Regions from separate parts of the Dorea sp. AM13-35 genome, predicted to be linked through region 1. Evidence: predicted binding sites of a transcription regulator. Region 1 holds the regulator's gene; each other region holds the start of a gene.
The links. The regulator Rex, encoded in region 1, represses fermentation and respiration genes when NADH is low (regulators of the CRP and FNR family bind a similar motif). The targets are predictions, from matches to a motif close to ATTGTTAANTANTTAACAAT.

Region 1 (4,828 bases):
CGCATATATTTCTCAAACTGACTGTTTGTATATGTCTTATCTGTCTCATCAGCTTTGGAGAAATGTGTAAACATTCCTTCCAGTACAAGTCCCGGAAGTTTACTGATTCTTTCAATCGTATCAGCGCTTTCGTCATTGATTTTGAATCCGATTCTTCCCATACCGGTATCCAGTTTGATATGTACATAAGCTTTTTTGCCAAGTTTCACGGCAAGATCAGACAGTTCTTTTGCCATTTCTTCTGTATATACTGCCATTCGAATCTCGTTATTGATAAGATCTTCTCTCTGATCCTGGAAGACGCAGCCAAGAATCAAGATCGGTTTTGTCACATCTGCTTTACGAAGTAATACTGCTTCATCTAATGTAGCAACTGCAAATCCCCATACATAAGATTTTGGCTCCAGAAGATGTGCTACCTGAGCAGCACCGTGTCCATAGGCATCTGTCTTAATAACAACGATCATCGGAACATTTTCCTGTAAATTATTCTTCATATTCTCTACGTTTGATTCAATTGCATCCAGATTGATTCTTGCACACACTCTTGTATAATTTTTCATTGTTCTTCCTCCTTATAAATTACTATTTGTAATGTCCGTTGTTGCAAGGCTCTCAAGCAGATCCCTTGCCAGAATACTGTAACGGTTCTTCTCTCTCGCAGCTGTTTCACCACTTAATCCATGTATATAAGTTCCGAGAGTTGCCGCCTCGAATGTACTGATTCCCTGTGCCAGAAGTCCGGCGATCACACCGCAAAGCACATCTCCGGAACCGCCTTTTGCCAGCGCCTGACAGCCACTTGTATTGACACAGGTCCGTTTCCCGGCCTCTCCGATCAACGTTCTTGAATCTTTCAGGACACAGGTAACGTTCCATTCTTCCGTCAGAGATTCCAGCACCTGCTGTCTGTTAGCTCTGATTTCAGGAACAGAAAGTCCGGTCAGTCTGGACATCTCTTTCATATGCGGAGTCAGGATAAAACTTCCTTCTGTAAGATATTCTGTATATTTCAAATGCTCCGCAAGCAGATTCAGTCCATCTGCATCGATCACACATGCTACTTCCACATTGGACAATACGGTTTTTAAAATCTTCTTTGCAGTCTTGGATCTGCTAAGTCCGGAACCAATGCATACCGCATCTGCGTGGCTTAAAAGCCGTTTCACTTCTTCCTTGTCAAATTCTGTATAGGTTGTGATGATTGCTTCCGGCAGGAGTGCCTGTAAAATAACCCGGTTCGATTCCTCCGTATAAATCTGCACCAGTCCGGCTCCCATCCGATAAGCTGCCATTGCATTAAGAAATGCAGCTCCGCTCATCCCTTTACTTCCGGCGATCACAAGCAGCCTTCCATAAGTACCCTTATTGGAATCTTCCGGTCTGTCCGGCAGCATTCTGATATATTCCTCTCTGTCCGGCAGATATGCAATGTTCTTGTTCTTCTCCATCGTTCGGAGTGATATTCCGATATCTGTCACTGTGACTTTACCTGCATATTCTTTTCCAGGATAAAAGATAAGTCCGATCTTCTCAACCTGAAACGTCACTGTATAATCTGCGCGGAATGCAATACCAAGCACACAACCATTTCCGGCATTGATTCCCGATGGAATATCCACTGCAACTTTTGTTCCGGACGCTTCATTCATCCACTCGATAACTTCCCGGTAATGCCCGGTTACTTCCCGACTCAGACCAACACCGAATATAGCATCAATGATCAGGCTGTATGTGCCATCCGGGTAGTGGTCGCGGATCGATCCTCCAATGCTTTCAAAAAGCTTCCACTGATACCGGCATTCCGCACTTAAATGTGCCGGATTCCCCGCCATAAAAACAGTAACCGCACATCCTTCTTCTTTTAAAAGTCTCGCAATAGCAAAACCATCTCCGCCATTATTTCCCGATCCACAGACAATCAGAACATCTGTAAAATCCAGCTTTTCCTTTTTCATGGAATCAATACAACTCCTCGCCGCACGTTCCATCAGTTCCAGTGATGGGATACCGAGATTCTCTATCGTATCCTTATCTGCCGCCTTCATACTGTCTCCATCCGGTAAAAACCTCATATGCTCATCTCCCTAATATAATCGTACTTATGACACCTGCGGAGTCACAAAATCTTACATCCGCTTACTGACAAGCTCACATGAATGCAGGCTTTTCTGCTCTGGTATCATATAAAAAGGACGTATAAAAACAAGCCTGTATACACATGCCTGTTTCTATACGTCTGCTTTTACTAGTTCTTTCCTTTTTTGCGCTGGTCTTCATTATAACGACTGATGTTATAAGATAACTGCATCAGACTCTCTGACAAATGCACATTCTCAACAATGATGTTATCCGGCATATTGAGGTCCGTATGTGCAAAGTTCCAAATCGCGCGCACGCCGTTCTCCACAAGCATATTCGCAACTTCGATTGCCTTCTCTTTTGGAATTGTAAGTACAGCAATCTCTACATCATTCTTCTGGACAAAGGACTTCAACTCGTCCATCATGCGGATCGGCACTCCACGAATCGCAACTCCCTCCAGACGCGGATTTACATCAAAAATTCCGGTCAGGATAAATCCACGTTTTTCAAACGCTGCATAATTTGCAAGTGCCTGTCCCAAATTACCTGCACCAATGATTATGATCTTATGATCTTCTTCCAGTCCCAGGATTTTGCCGATCTCTGTATATAGATATTTGACATTATAGCCGTATCCCTGCTGTCCGAATCCTCCGAAATTGTTAAGATCCTGACGAATCTGAGACGCAGTAACCTTCATCCTTTTGCTCAGATCGTTAGAAGAAATACGTTCTACCCCATTTTCAAGGAGTTCTCCTAAATATCTATAATATCGCGGCAAACGTCGGATGACTGCCTGTGATATTCCTCGATTATCCAATTTTTTCACCTTCCCATATATATTCTAACTGTTATTATATAAAATTGTATGAATAAAGTCAATTTTTTAGTAGTTTTTTTATTACGTTTTCGCTATAATAAGAACGTATGTGAACAGATAAGGAGGAATTTTTTATGATACTTGCCTGTCATGGAATTAACAAAACATTTGGTGAAGAAATCATTGTGAAAGATGGTTCTTTTCATATAGAAGATCATGAGAAAGCTGCCCTTGTAGGCCCGAACGGAGCCGGCAAATCTACTATTTTCAAGATAATTGCCGGAGAACTGCCGTCAGATGGTGGTTCCGTCATCCTGACCAAAGGAAAGACTATGGGATATCTCGCCCAGCATCAGGACATGAATACAGATCGTTCGATCTACGAAGAAGTGCGCACGGCAAAAGCAGATATCATTGCCATGGAACAGAAAATCCGTCAGCTGGAACTGGAGATGAAGGACTTAAGTGGAGACTCTCTGGAAGACCACATGGACTCCTACAACCGGCTGACCGCAGCATTTGAACGCGAAAATGGATATGCTTACGAAAGCGAACTGACTGGCGTCTTAAAGGGACTAGGTTTTCAGGAAGAAGAATTTACCAAACCGGTGAATACGCTCTCCGGAGGACAGAAAACCCGTGTTTCTCTCGGCAAACTTCTGCTTACTAAACCGGATATTCTGCTTCTGGACGAGCCGACCAACCACCTGGATTTGAATTCAATCACGTGGCTGGAAACTTACATATTAAATTATCCGGGTGCAGTACTGATCGTCTCACACGACCGTTATTTTCTGAACCGGATTGTAACGAAAGTCATCGAAATAGAAAACGGTAAACTGATGACTTATTCTGGTAATTATACTGATTACTCTCAGAAAAAACAGCAGATCCGCGAAGCGCGTATCAAAGAATATCTCAACCAACAGCAAGAGATCAAGCATCAGGAAGCTGTTATTGAAAAGCTCCGCTCTTTCAACCGCGAGAAATCAATCAAACGGGCGGAAAGCCGTGAGAAAATGCTTGAGAAGATCAAACCGGTAGAAAAACCGATAGAAACAAACAAAGACTTTCAGTTAAAGCTGGAACCTGCAACCATCAGCGGTAATGATGTACTGACGGTAGAACATTTAAGTAAAGCCTTTCCACCACAGACGTTATTTTCAGATATCAGTTTTGAGATCAAGCGTGGCGAACACGTTGCGATCATCGGCGATAATGGAACCGGCAAGACGACTCTGCTTAAGATTTTAAATCAGGTTCTCCCTGCAGACAACGGAACTTTCACCCTTGGTACGAATGTCCAGATTGGCTACTACGATCAGGAACACCATGTGCTCCATATGGAAAAGACAATCTTTGAAGAGATTTCGGATGATTACCCGACTCTTACAAATACGCAGATCCGGAACATGCTTGCAGCATTCTTATTTACCGGAGACGATGTCTTTAAACGGATTTCCGATTTAAGCGGTGGTGAAAGAGGACGTGTTTCTCTTGCAAAGCTTATGCTCTCTGAAGCAAACTTCCTGATCCTCGATGAGCCGACCAACCATTTAGACATTACCTCAAAAGAAATTCTGGAAAAAGCGCTGAATAATTATACCGGAACACTGCTCTATGTTTCGCATGACCGTTATTTCATCAATCAGACAGCCACAAGAATCCTGGATCTTACGCATCATACGTTTGTCAATTACATTGGAAATTACGATTATTACTTGGAGAAAAAGGAAGAACTCACAGCTGCATATACAGAAAATATCGATATGACTTCTGATTCTTCCACCGATTCCGGTGAAGTCTCCGCTTCCAAATTAAGCTGGCAGGAACAAAAAGAACTGCAGGCTAAGGAACGCAAACGCCAGAATGAATTAAAAAAGACGGAAGAACGCATCAGCGTACTCGAAGACCGCGACCGGG
Region 2 (4,828 bases), on a different contig from region 1:
GCAAGCTCTTCTCCATCGTGGATCGGCTGTCCGCCACCACCTACGCATCCGCCCGGGCAAGCCATAACTTCTACGAAATCGTAATGGACATCTCCGCGCTCGATCTTCTCAAGCAAGGCTCTTGTATTTGCAAGTCCACTGACAACTGCCGTCTTTACAGTGATATCGTCAATGGCAAAATCAGCTTCTACAACACCGTCGTTCTCCTGGAATCCCTGGCTTCTGACAACTTTGAATGCGTCAGCTTCCGGATTCTCATTCTTAAGCAGGTAGTAAGCGCTGCGAAGTGCAGCCTCCATAACTCCACCGGTTGCTCCGAAGATCACACCTGCTCCGGAACCTTCCTGCATCGGTCTGTCACTTGCAATATCTTCTAATGTATCCGGACTGATATGAGCAGAACGGATCATTCTTACCAGCTCTCTTGTTGTAATAACTGCGTCAATATCATGTCCTGCATACTCTTCATAATACAGTTCCATCTCACGCTCGCCCTTCTTAGCCACGCACGGCATTACGGACAGTGTGTAGATCTTCTCCGGCTCTACACCCAGTTTTTCTGCGAAATACGTCTTCATAGCAGCACCGAACATCTGCTGTGGTGATTTTGCAGTTGAGAGCTGTTTTACCAGATGTGGGAACTGTGACTTAATGAAACGAATCCAGCCCGGACAGCAGGATGTAAACATCGGACGTTCTTTTAACTCTCCGGATGTGAAACGTTTCAGGAACTCCGTTCCTTCTTCCATGATCGTAAGATCTGCTGAGAATGTGGTATCAAATACATAATCAACGCCCATTCTCTTCAAAGCATCCAGAATCTTTCCAACTTTGGCATCTTCCGGTGCAAGACCTAACTCTTCACCCCATGCTGTACGAACAGCCGGTGCAACTTGAGCTACTACGATCTTGTCTTTATCCTCAATTGCTTTCCATACTTTCTCTGTATCGTCACGCTCACGAAGCGCTCCTACCGGACAATGTGTAATACACTGACCGCAAAGTGCACAGTCTGCTTCATCAATACTTCTGTGACCTGCAACATTGATCGTTGTTCTGGAACCGGTACCTTCTACATCCCAGATTCCAAGTCCCTGGATCTTATCACAAACCTGTACGCAACGCATGCACTTGATACATTTGGAAGAATCGCGGATCAACGGGAAATGTTTGTCCCATGGCTGTTTCTCCAGCTGCATCTTGAACGGAATATCAAAAATATTCAGATCATTCGCCACTGTCTGTAAACTACAGTTGCCACTTCTTGAGCATGTCACACACTCGCAATCATGCTGAGATAAGATCAGTTCCACTGTTGTTCTTCTATGTCTACGTACCTTCGGGCTGTTTGTATAGATCACCATGCCTTCCTTTACAACATTGTTACAGGATGTGATGAGTTTTTCTTTTCCTTCTAATTCAACAACACAAACACGACAGGCTGCAATCTCATTAATTCCTTTGAGATAACAGAGTTTTGGAATCGGAATTCCATTTGATGCGGCAGCCTCCATAATTGTGGTATTCTCTTCTACTGAGATCTTTTTTCCATCTATTGTAAGATTTACCATAATGTCTCTCTGCCTCCTTTAAATATTCCGTATCCAAAGTGATCGCAGCGAAGGCATCTGCTTGCCTCCTGTTTTGCTTCCTTCTCTGTCATACAGTTTTCTACGCCTTCAAAATCACAGACTCTCTCACATGCTTCACGCTCTGTCAGATTGACTCTTCCACATGGAGTTCTGTCACGAAGGGCTGCTTCCGGAATCTCAACATCACAGGAAATCTCGTGATGGTATCCCAGATATTCATCAATATTGGCAGCAACAACTTTTGCAGCAGCAATTGCTTTAATAACAGATGCCGGACCACTTGCACAGTCTCCACCGGCAAATACACCTGGCATATTCTCAAATGTTCCTGTACTCTTTGTAACGATCTTACCACGCTCAACCGGGATACCTGCTTCTTCAAAATGACGCGTCTCGATATTCTGTCCGATTGCTACGATCAGTACATCACATGGGATATAAATGTCGTCTTCTCCGGTCGGTTTGATGCTTGCTCTTCCATCTTTGATAGAACTGATCATCTGCGGAGTTACATAAATTCCCTTAATATGGTGCTTCTCATCAATATCGAGTGAAGCAGGTGCTTTGAGTGTCTGTAATTCGATACCTTCTGCTACAGCGCCTTCTATTTCCCCCGGAAGAGCTGTCATATCTGCTACTCGTCTACGATATACAATACTTACCTTCTTAGCGCCCAGTCTCTTAGCTGTACGAACTGCATCCATGGATACGTTACCGCCACCGATGACAGCAACTTCTTTTCCGGTCAAATCCATGATCTCGTTCTTTCCTACATTACGTAAGAACTGCACTGCGGATAAGATTCCATCTGCGTCTTCCCCGTCAAGGCCCAGTTTCTTATCTGTACTAGCTCCGATTGTAATCAGCACTGCATCGTACTGTTCTCTTAATTCCTGAATATTGATATCCTGACCAATCTTCAGACCGTATTTGACTTCTACTCCGGTCTTCAGGATTGCGTTAATGTCATCTTCGAGTCTCTCTTTCGGCAGACGATAGTTTGGAATACCATAACGTAACATTCCTCCCAGTTTCGGAAGCATCTCATATACAGTTGTCTGATGCCCCATTAACTGAAGATAATATGCTGCACTTAATCCTCCCGGTCCTCCACCGAGTACTGCGATCTTCTTACCTGTGCTCTTTGCACACTTCGGCGGCTCTACTTCTCCTGCGAAATCAGCCGCAACACGTTTCAGTCCGCGGATATTTACAGAATCATCTACCATGTTTCTGCGGCATCTTGCCTCACAAGGATGCTCACAGATAAATCCACATGTCGTCGGGAATGGATTATCCTTACGGATCAGGCGGATTGCATCCGCATATCTTCCTTCTCCTACTAATGCAACATATCCCGGAATATCAACATGTGCCGGACATAAAGACACACAAGGTACCGGCTGATTATATGTACAGGTACAACGTCCTCTCTGAATATGCTCTATATAATCATCGCGATATCCGATCAGTCCTTTGTATACCATGTTCGCAGCTTCGTAACCAATCGCACAGTCTGCTGATTCCATAATAGACAATGCTGTCTGCTCCATAGTGTCTAATGTCTCCATTGTTGCTTTACCATCCAGTACATCTTTGATGAACTGGTTTAACTGTCCCAATCCAATACGGCATGGTACACACTTTCCACATGTCTGTGCGTGACATAACTCCAAAAATGCTCTTGCCATATCAACCGGACATAAGCCCGGAGGGCTTGATTCGATTCTTCTCTCCAGATCTTTGTAAAGGCCTTCCATAACGATTTTCGCCTTTTTTGGAGAGGCAATTTCTAACCTACTCATTTCATACGTCCCTTCTTTGTATTATTATTGATGCAGTTTTCTTATTATAGCATTTTTTTTCTTATTTGTAATCATGCACAGCAAAAGTAGATAATTTAACGATTTATTGATGATTTTGTCACAATTTATTTATTTCATCTATACTTACTTGTACAGTTTTCTTTAACTTTTTCTAAATTAATCTTCGAATAAGTAACATCTCATAACTATCTCTTCTTTCAAAATATTTCATTAAACTTTTTACATATTTTCTTTTCACTTTTTCATACAAAAAAAGACTATGAAACAAATCTGCTTCATAGTCTTCCGATATTCTTTCAACAATCTGATAATTAAACCAGTTCGATCAGAACTTCCATTGCTGCATCACCTTTACGCTGTCCGATCTTGATGATTCTTGTGTAACCACCGTTACGATCAGCGTATTTTGGTGCGATCTGATCAAAGAGTTTTGCAACAAGGTCAACATCTTTTGTATTTTTCTTTCTTCCAGCCTGTGCTGTCGGAACTTCTTTTACAGGATAGAGAACTTTTAACATCTGACGACGTGCGTGAAGTCTGCTAGGCATATCTTTCTTGATTGTCTTGTCAACTTCATCGTATACTGTAACTTTCTTACCGTCTACAACTTCTTTTACACGTTTTCCGTCTTTGTCTTTGCGAGCAACTTTAGCTTTAACAGTTACTTCTTCAAAGTTGTCTTTTTCTCTGACAGCCATAGCGATCAGACCTTCAGCGATCTTGCGGATCTCTTTAGCTTTAGCTTCTGTAGTCTTGATCTTACCATTGTTAAGTAATGCTGTTACCTGGTTTCTTAATAAAGCTTTTCTCTGGCTTGATGTTCTGCCGAGTTTTCTATACTTTGCCATTATTCATATCCTCCATATTTACACTTGGTTATACTCTTCGGGCTTACTAGCCAAATGCTCTGCTGTGCACTTTCAGACTTATCAGCAGAAGGCACTTTTAGGAAAAACCGTGAAAACCCGATTTATTCCTCTCCTTTGCTTAAGCTTAATCCTAATTCATCAAGCTTAGCAAGTACTTCTTCTAAGGACTTACGTCCAAGGTTACGAACTTTCATCATGTCTTCCGGTGTTCTGTTTGTCAGTTCTTCAACCGTGTTAATACCAGCCCTCTTCAGACAATTGTAAGAACGTACAGATAACTCTAATTCGTCAATGCTCATCTCAAGCACTTTCTCTTTCTCGTCATCTTCTTTTTCGATCATTACTTCTGCAGCCTGAGCTACTTCTGACAGATCAATGAACAGTTTCAGGTGCTCGCTGAGTACCTTAGCTGCCAAACTTACTGCTTCATCCGGGAGCAGTGTTCCGTTTGTGTATACATCTAATGTTAATTTGTCAAAATCTGTAATCTGACCAACACGAGTATTTTCAACGGTAAGATTTACACGTTCAACCGGTGTGT
Region 3 (4,828 bases), on a different contig from region 1:
GAGCGTGAAATCTATGCCGGAGAAGTGTCTGTGCGAGGAATCTACGGATATGTATAGACAGCCGGGACAAACTGTTGTAAAATAGCGGAGGTATTATGTACGAAGAGAAAATCGTCCTTTGTGGGGCAAATTCTTATGAAGAAAAATATTATCTGAATCCTGATTTTTCAGGACTACCGGATCATATCAAAGACGAACTGAAAATCATGTGTGTGTTATATGTACACGACGTAGGTGGCATACTGACACTGGTCTATGAAGAAAACGGAGAGCTGTGTTTTGAAGTGACATCTGAAGAGGGAGATCCGATGTTTGATGATATTGGAAGCCAGTTGAAAATCAAACAGCTTCAGAGAGAAAAACAGGAATTACTGCAGTCGCTGCAGTTATATTACAAAGTGTTCTTCCTGGGAGAAGAGCTGTAGGAGGAAAATATGTTATTAGTTATAGATGCGGGAAATACAAACATTACACTCGGCATTTTTTCGGAAGACAAGATCTCCGGTACTTTCCGTATGAAGGCAAAACAGCCGCGTACATCAGATGAGTATGGAATCACATTGCGTGAATTGGTGGAAAGACATGGAATTGAAGGCGAACAGATTACAGACGTAATTATCGCCTCTGTAGTTCCGGATATCATGCATTCTTTAGGAAGCGCAATTATTAAATATTTTGGCGTAAAACCGATGGTCGTTTCAGCAGGAATTAAGACCGGAATCCGTATCGTTACAGAGAATCCGAGACAGGTAGGGGCTGATCGTATCGTGGATGCGGTTGCAGCATATACATTATTTGGAGGACCTGTTATTGTTGTAGATTTTGGAACAGCGACAACGTATGATATTGTCGGAGCAGATGGCACATTTGAAGCAGGTGTGATTGCTCCGGGAATCCGCACTTCCGCGCAGGCATTGTGGGGTGAGGCAGATATGCTGCCGGCGATCGAGATTAAGAAACCGGCATCTATTTTGGCGAAAGAGACGATTTCGGCAATGCAGGGCGGTCTGGTCTACGGACAGATCGGACAGACAGAATATATCATCAATCAGTTGAAAAAAGAGTCTGGTTATGAGAATGCAAAAGTCGTTGCGACCGGAGGACTTGGAAAAATCATTGCTGCAGAGACAGATACGATTGATGTGTATGATCCTCAGCTGACTTTAAAAGGACTTCATATTATTTATCAAAAGAACAGGAAACGTTAAGCATGAAGATTGGAGAAGTAAAGCTTGAAAATCCATATATCCTCGCACCGATGGCGGGGGTTACAGACCTGCCCTTTCGTTTGCTCTGCAAAGAGCAGGGGGCAGGGCTTTTATGTATGGAGATGATCAGTGCGAAAGCACTGCAATATAAAAACAAAAATACAAAGACTTTATTGGCGATTCATCCGGAAGAATATCCGGTTTCATTGCAACTGTTCGGATCGGAGCCGGATATCATCAGTGAGATCGCGAAAATGATCGAACCACTTCCATTTCAGATCCTGGATATCAATATGGGCTGCCCGGTACCGAAGATCGTGAAGAACGGAGAAGGTTCTGCACTTATGTTAAGACCGGAGCTTGTCTATGAGATTGTGTCAAAGACGGCAAAAGCAATAAAGAAACCTGTGACAGTGAAGATCAGAAAAGGATTTGACGATGCGCATATTAATGCAGTGGAGATTGCAAAAGTTGCAGAAGAAGCAGGAGCAAAAGCAGTAGCCGTACATGGAAGAACAAGAGAGCAGTATTATTCCGGAAAAGCAGACTGGGATATTATAAGACAGGTTAAAGCAGCAGTGTCTATTCCGGTTATCGGAAACGGTGATGTGACAACCGGAGAGCAGGCAATCCGGATGCGGGAAGAAACCGGCTGTGATGGCGTAATGATCGGACGAGGCGCCCAGGGAAATCCATGGATTTTCAGAGAACTTCTGGAATACGAAAAGACTGGAAAACTGCCGGAACGTCCTTCGCCGGAAGTGATTCGCGAGACAATGCTAAGACATGCGAGACTTCAGATGGAGTACAAGGGTGACTTTATCGGTATCCGAGAGATGCGAAAACACGTTGCTTGGTATACGAAAGGAATGAAAGGCTCATCCAAATTAAGAGATGAAATCAACCGGACAGAATCTTACGAAGAATTGGAAGCACTTCTTTATGAGAAGATCAAATAACGATAGCTACTTTATTACACCGCATTGATAGTGTGGTAAATATATACAAAAATCCTCCTGAAAATTATTGCTTTTCGAAGCGATTGTTTAAAAATTAACAAATATGTTAAAAAAATACCAAAAGTAATTGACAAAATATTAACGAGCATGTATAGTATGAAACATAGAAAGAAATCACATACACCATTTACAGGAGGATCAGAAGATGGCAAAGAAAAAAGAGACAGTACCAACAATCATTGATAGCGTGGAAACTCTTGAAGCAAAAATGAAAGCGATGAGAGAAGCACAGAAGATCTTTGCTACATACACGCAGGAACAAGTTGATAAGATTTTCTTCGAAGCAGCAATGGCAGCCAATAAGATGCGTATCCCTCTTGCGAAACAGGCAGTCGAAGAAACAGGTCGTGGAATCGTTGAAGATAAGGTTATTAAAAACCATTACGCAGCAGAATATATTTATAACGCATACAAGAATACAAAAACCTGTGGCGTGATCGAAGAAGATAAAGCATATGGAATTAAGAAGATTGCAGAACCAATCGGACTGGTTGCGGCAGTTATTCCTACAACAAACCCGACATCAACAGCAATTTTCAAAACACTGATCTGCTTGAAGACAAGAAATGCAATCATCATTAGTCCACATCCGGCAGCTAAGGCATCTACAATTGCAGCAGCAAAAGTTGTTCTGGATGCGGCAGTGAAAGCAGGAGCACCGGAAGGAATCATCGGATGGATCGATACACCTTCACTGGAGCTGACGAATACCGTTATGAGAGATGCAGATATTATTCTTGCAACCGGCGGACCTGGAATGGTAAAAGCAGCATATTCTTCCGGCAAACCGGCACTCGGAGTTGGAGCTGGTAATACACCGGTTATTATTGATGACACAGCAGATGTAAGGATGGCAGTAAACTCCATCATTCATTCTAAGACATTTGATAATGGTATGATCTGTGCATCTGAGCAGTCTGTAACTGTACTGGACAGCATTTATGATGAAGTAAAGAAAGAATTTGCATACCGTGGATGTTATTTCCTGAAACCAGGCGAAGAGCTTGATAAAGTTCGTAAGACAATCATCATCAACGGCGCATTGAACAATAAGATCCCTGGAAAGTCTGCTTACGAGATTGCAAAACTGGCAGGTGTAAAAGTTCCTGAAAATACAAAGATCCTGATCGGTGAAGTAGAATCCGTTGATATTTCAGAAGAATTTGCACACGAGAAATTATCTCCGGTACTCGCAATGTACAGAGCAAAGACATTTGATGAGGCACTTGGAAAAGCAGCTCAGCTTGTAGCTGACGGTGGATATGGACATACAGCTTCTTTATATGTGCATCCGGCACAGACAGAAAAGATTGCAAAGCATGCAGCAGCAATGAAGACATGCCGAATCCTTATTAATACACCATCTTCACACGGTGGAATCGGTGATCTGTACAACTTCAAACTTGCTCCGTCTCTCACACTTGGATGTGGTTCATGGGGTGGAAACTCTGTATCAGAGAACGTAGGCGTAAAACATTTGATCAACATTAAGACGGTAGCTGAGAGGAGAGAGAACATGCTGTGGTTCAGAACACCTGAGAAAGTATACTTTAAGAAAGGCTGTATGCCGGTAGCACTGGATGAACTTGGAACCGTAATGCATAAGAAAAAGGCATTTATCGTAACCGACAGCTTCTTATATAAAAATGGATATGTAAAACCGATTGAAGAGAAACTGGATGAGATGGGAATTCAGCACACATGCTTCTATGAAGTAGCACCGGATCCGACATTACAGTGTGCACAGAAAGGTGCAGACCAGATGCGCGCATTTGAGCCGGATACGATCATCGCACTCGGTGGTGGATCTGCAATGGATGCCGGAAAGATTATGTGGGTGATGTATGAACATCCGGAAGCAAACTTTGAAGACATGGCAATGGATTTCATGGATATTCGTAAGAGAGTATTTACATTCCCGAAAATGGGAGAGAAGGCATATTTTGTAGCAATTCCTACATCTTCTGGAACAGGATCTGAGGTGACACCTTTCGCGATCATCACAGATGCAGAGACTGGTGTAAAATGGCCGATTGCTGACTACGAACTGCTTCCGAATATGGCAATCGTAGATGTTGACAATGCAATGACAGCCCCAAAAGGACTGACAAGTGCATCCGGTATTGATGTTATGACACATGCGATCGAGGCATATGTATCTATCATGGCAACAGATTACACGGATGGTCTTGCTATGAAAGCAGTGAAAATGGTATTTGAAAACCTGCCATCTGCTTATGAAAACGGAGCAAATGATCCGATTGCAAGAGAACATATGGCAAATGCTTCCTGCATGGCTGGTATGGCATTTGCAAATGCATTCCTTGGACTGAACCACTCAATGGCTCATAAATTAGGAGCGTTCCACCATCTGCCACACGGTGTTGCAAACGCAGTTATTTTAACAGAAGTTATGCGATATAATGCAGCAGAAGTACCGACAAAGATGGGAACATTTTCTCAGTACCAGTATCCACACGCACTTGCCCGCTATGCAGAGCTTGGACGTTTCGCAGGATGCCAGGGAAATACAGATGAAGAAGTATTTGAAAACTTCCTTGCAAAACTGGAAGTACTCAAAGAGAAGATCGGTATCAAGAA

Region 2: DW152_RS08205 (NAD(P)-binding protein) is a predicted target of Rex. The motif match lies at 3,503-3,522, and genes of this name have one in related genera.
Region 3: adhE (bifunctional acetaldehyde-CoA/alcohol dehydrogenase) is a predicted target of Rex. The motif match lies at 2,250-2,269, and genes of this name have one in related genera.

The regions. Positions count from the first base shown of each region.
Region 1 covers NZ_QUCZ01000001.1:549,267-554,094, forward strand. Annotated here, with positions in the region: gene alr (alanine racemase) at 1-563, opposite strand, end outside; gene DW152_RS02690 (NAD(P)H-hydrate dehydratase) at 576-2,075, opposite strand; gene DW152_RS02695 (redox-sensing transcriptional repressor Rex) at 2,249-2,905, opposite strand; gene abc-f (ribosomal protection-like ABC-F family protein) at 3,040-4,828, shown strand, end outside.
Region 2 covers NZ_QUCZ01000006.1:85,232-90,059, reverse strand. Annotated here, with positions in the region: gene DW152_RS08210 ([FeFe] hydrogenase, group A) at 1-1,571, opposite strand, end outside; gene DW152_RS08205 (NAD(P)-binding protein) at 1,565-3,397, opposite strand; gene DW152_RS08200 (bL17 family ribosomal protein) at 3,730-4,266, opposite strand; gene DW152_RS08195 (DNA-directed RNA polymerase subunit alpha) at 4,389-4,828, opposite strand, start outside.
Region 3 covers NZ_QUCZ01000011.1:45,320-50,147, forward strand. Annotated here, with positions in the region: gene DW152_RS11985 (biotin--[acetyl-CoA-carboxylase] ligase) at 1-57, shown strand, start outside; gene DW152_RS11990 (DUF6145 family protein) at 96-425, shown strand; gene DW152_RS11995 (type III pantothenate kinase) at 435-1,208, shown strand; gene dusB (tRNA dihydrouridine synthase DusB) at 1,211-2,167, shown strand; gene adhE (bifunctional acetaldehyde-CoA/alcohol dehydrogenase) at 2,373-4,828, shown strand, end outside.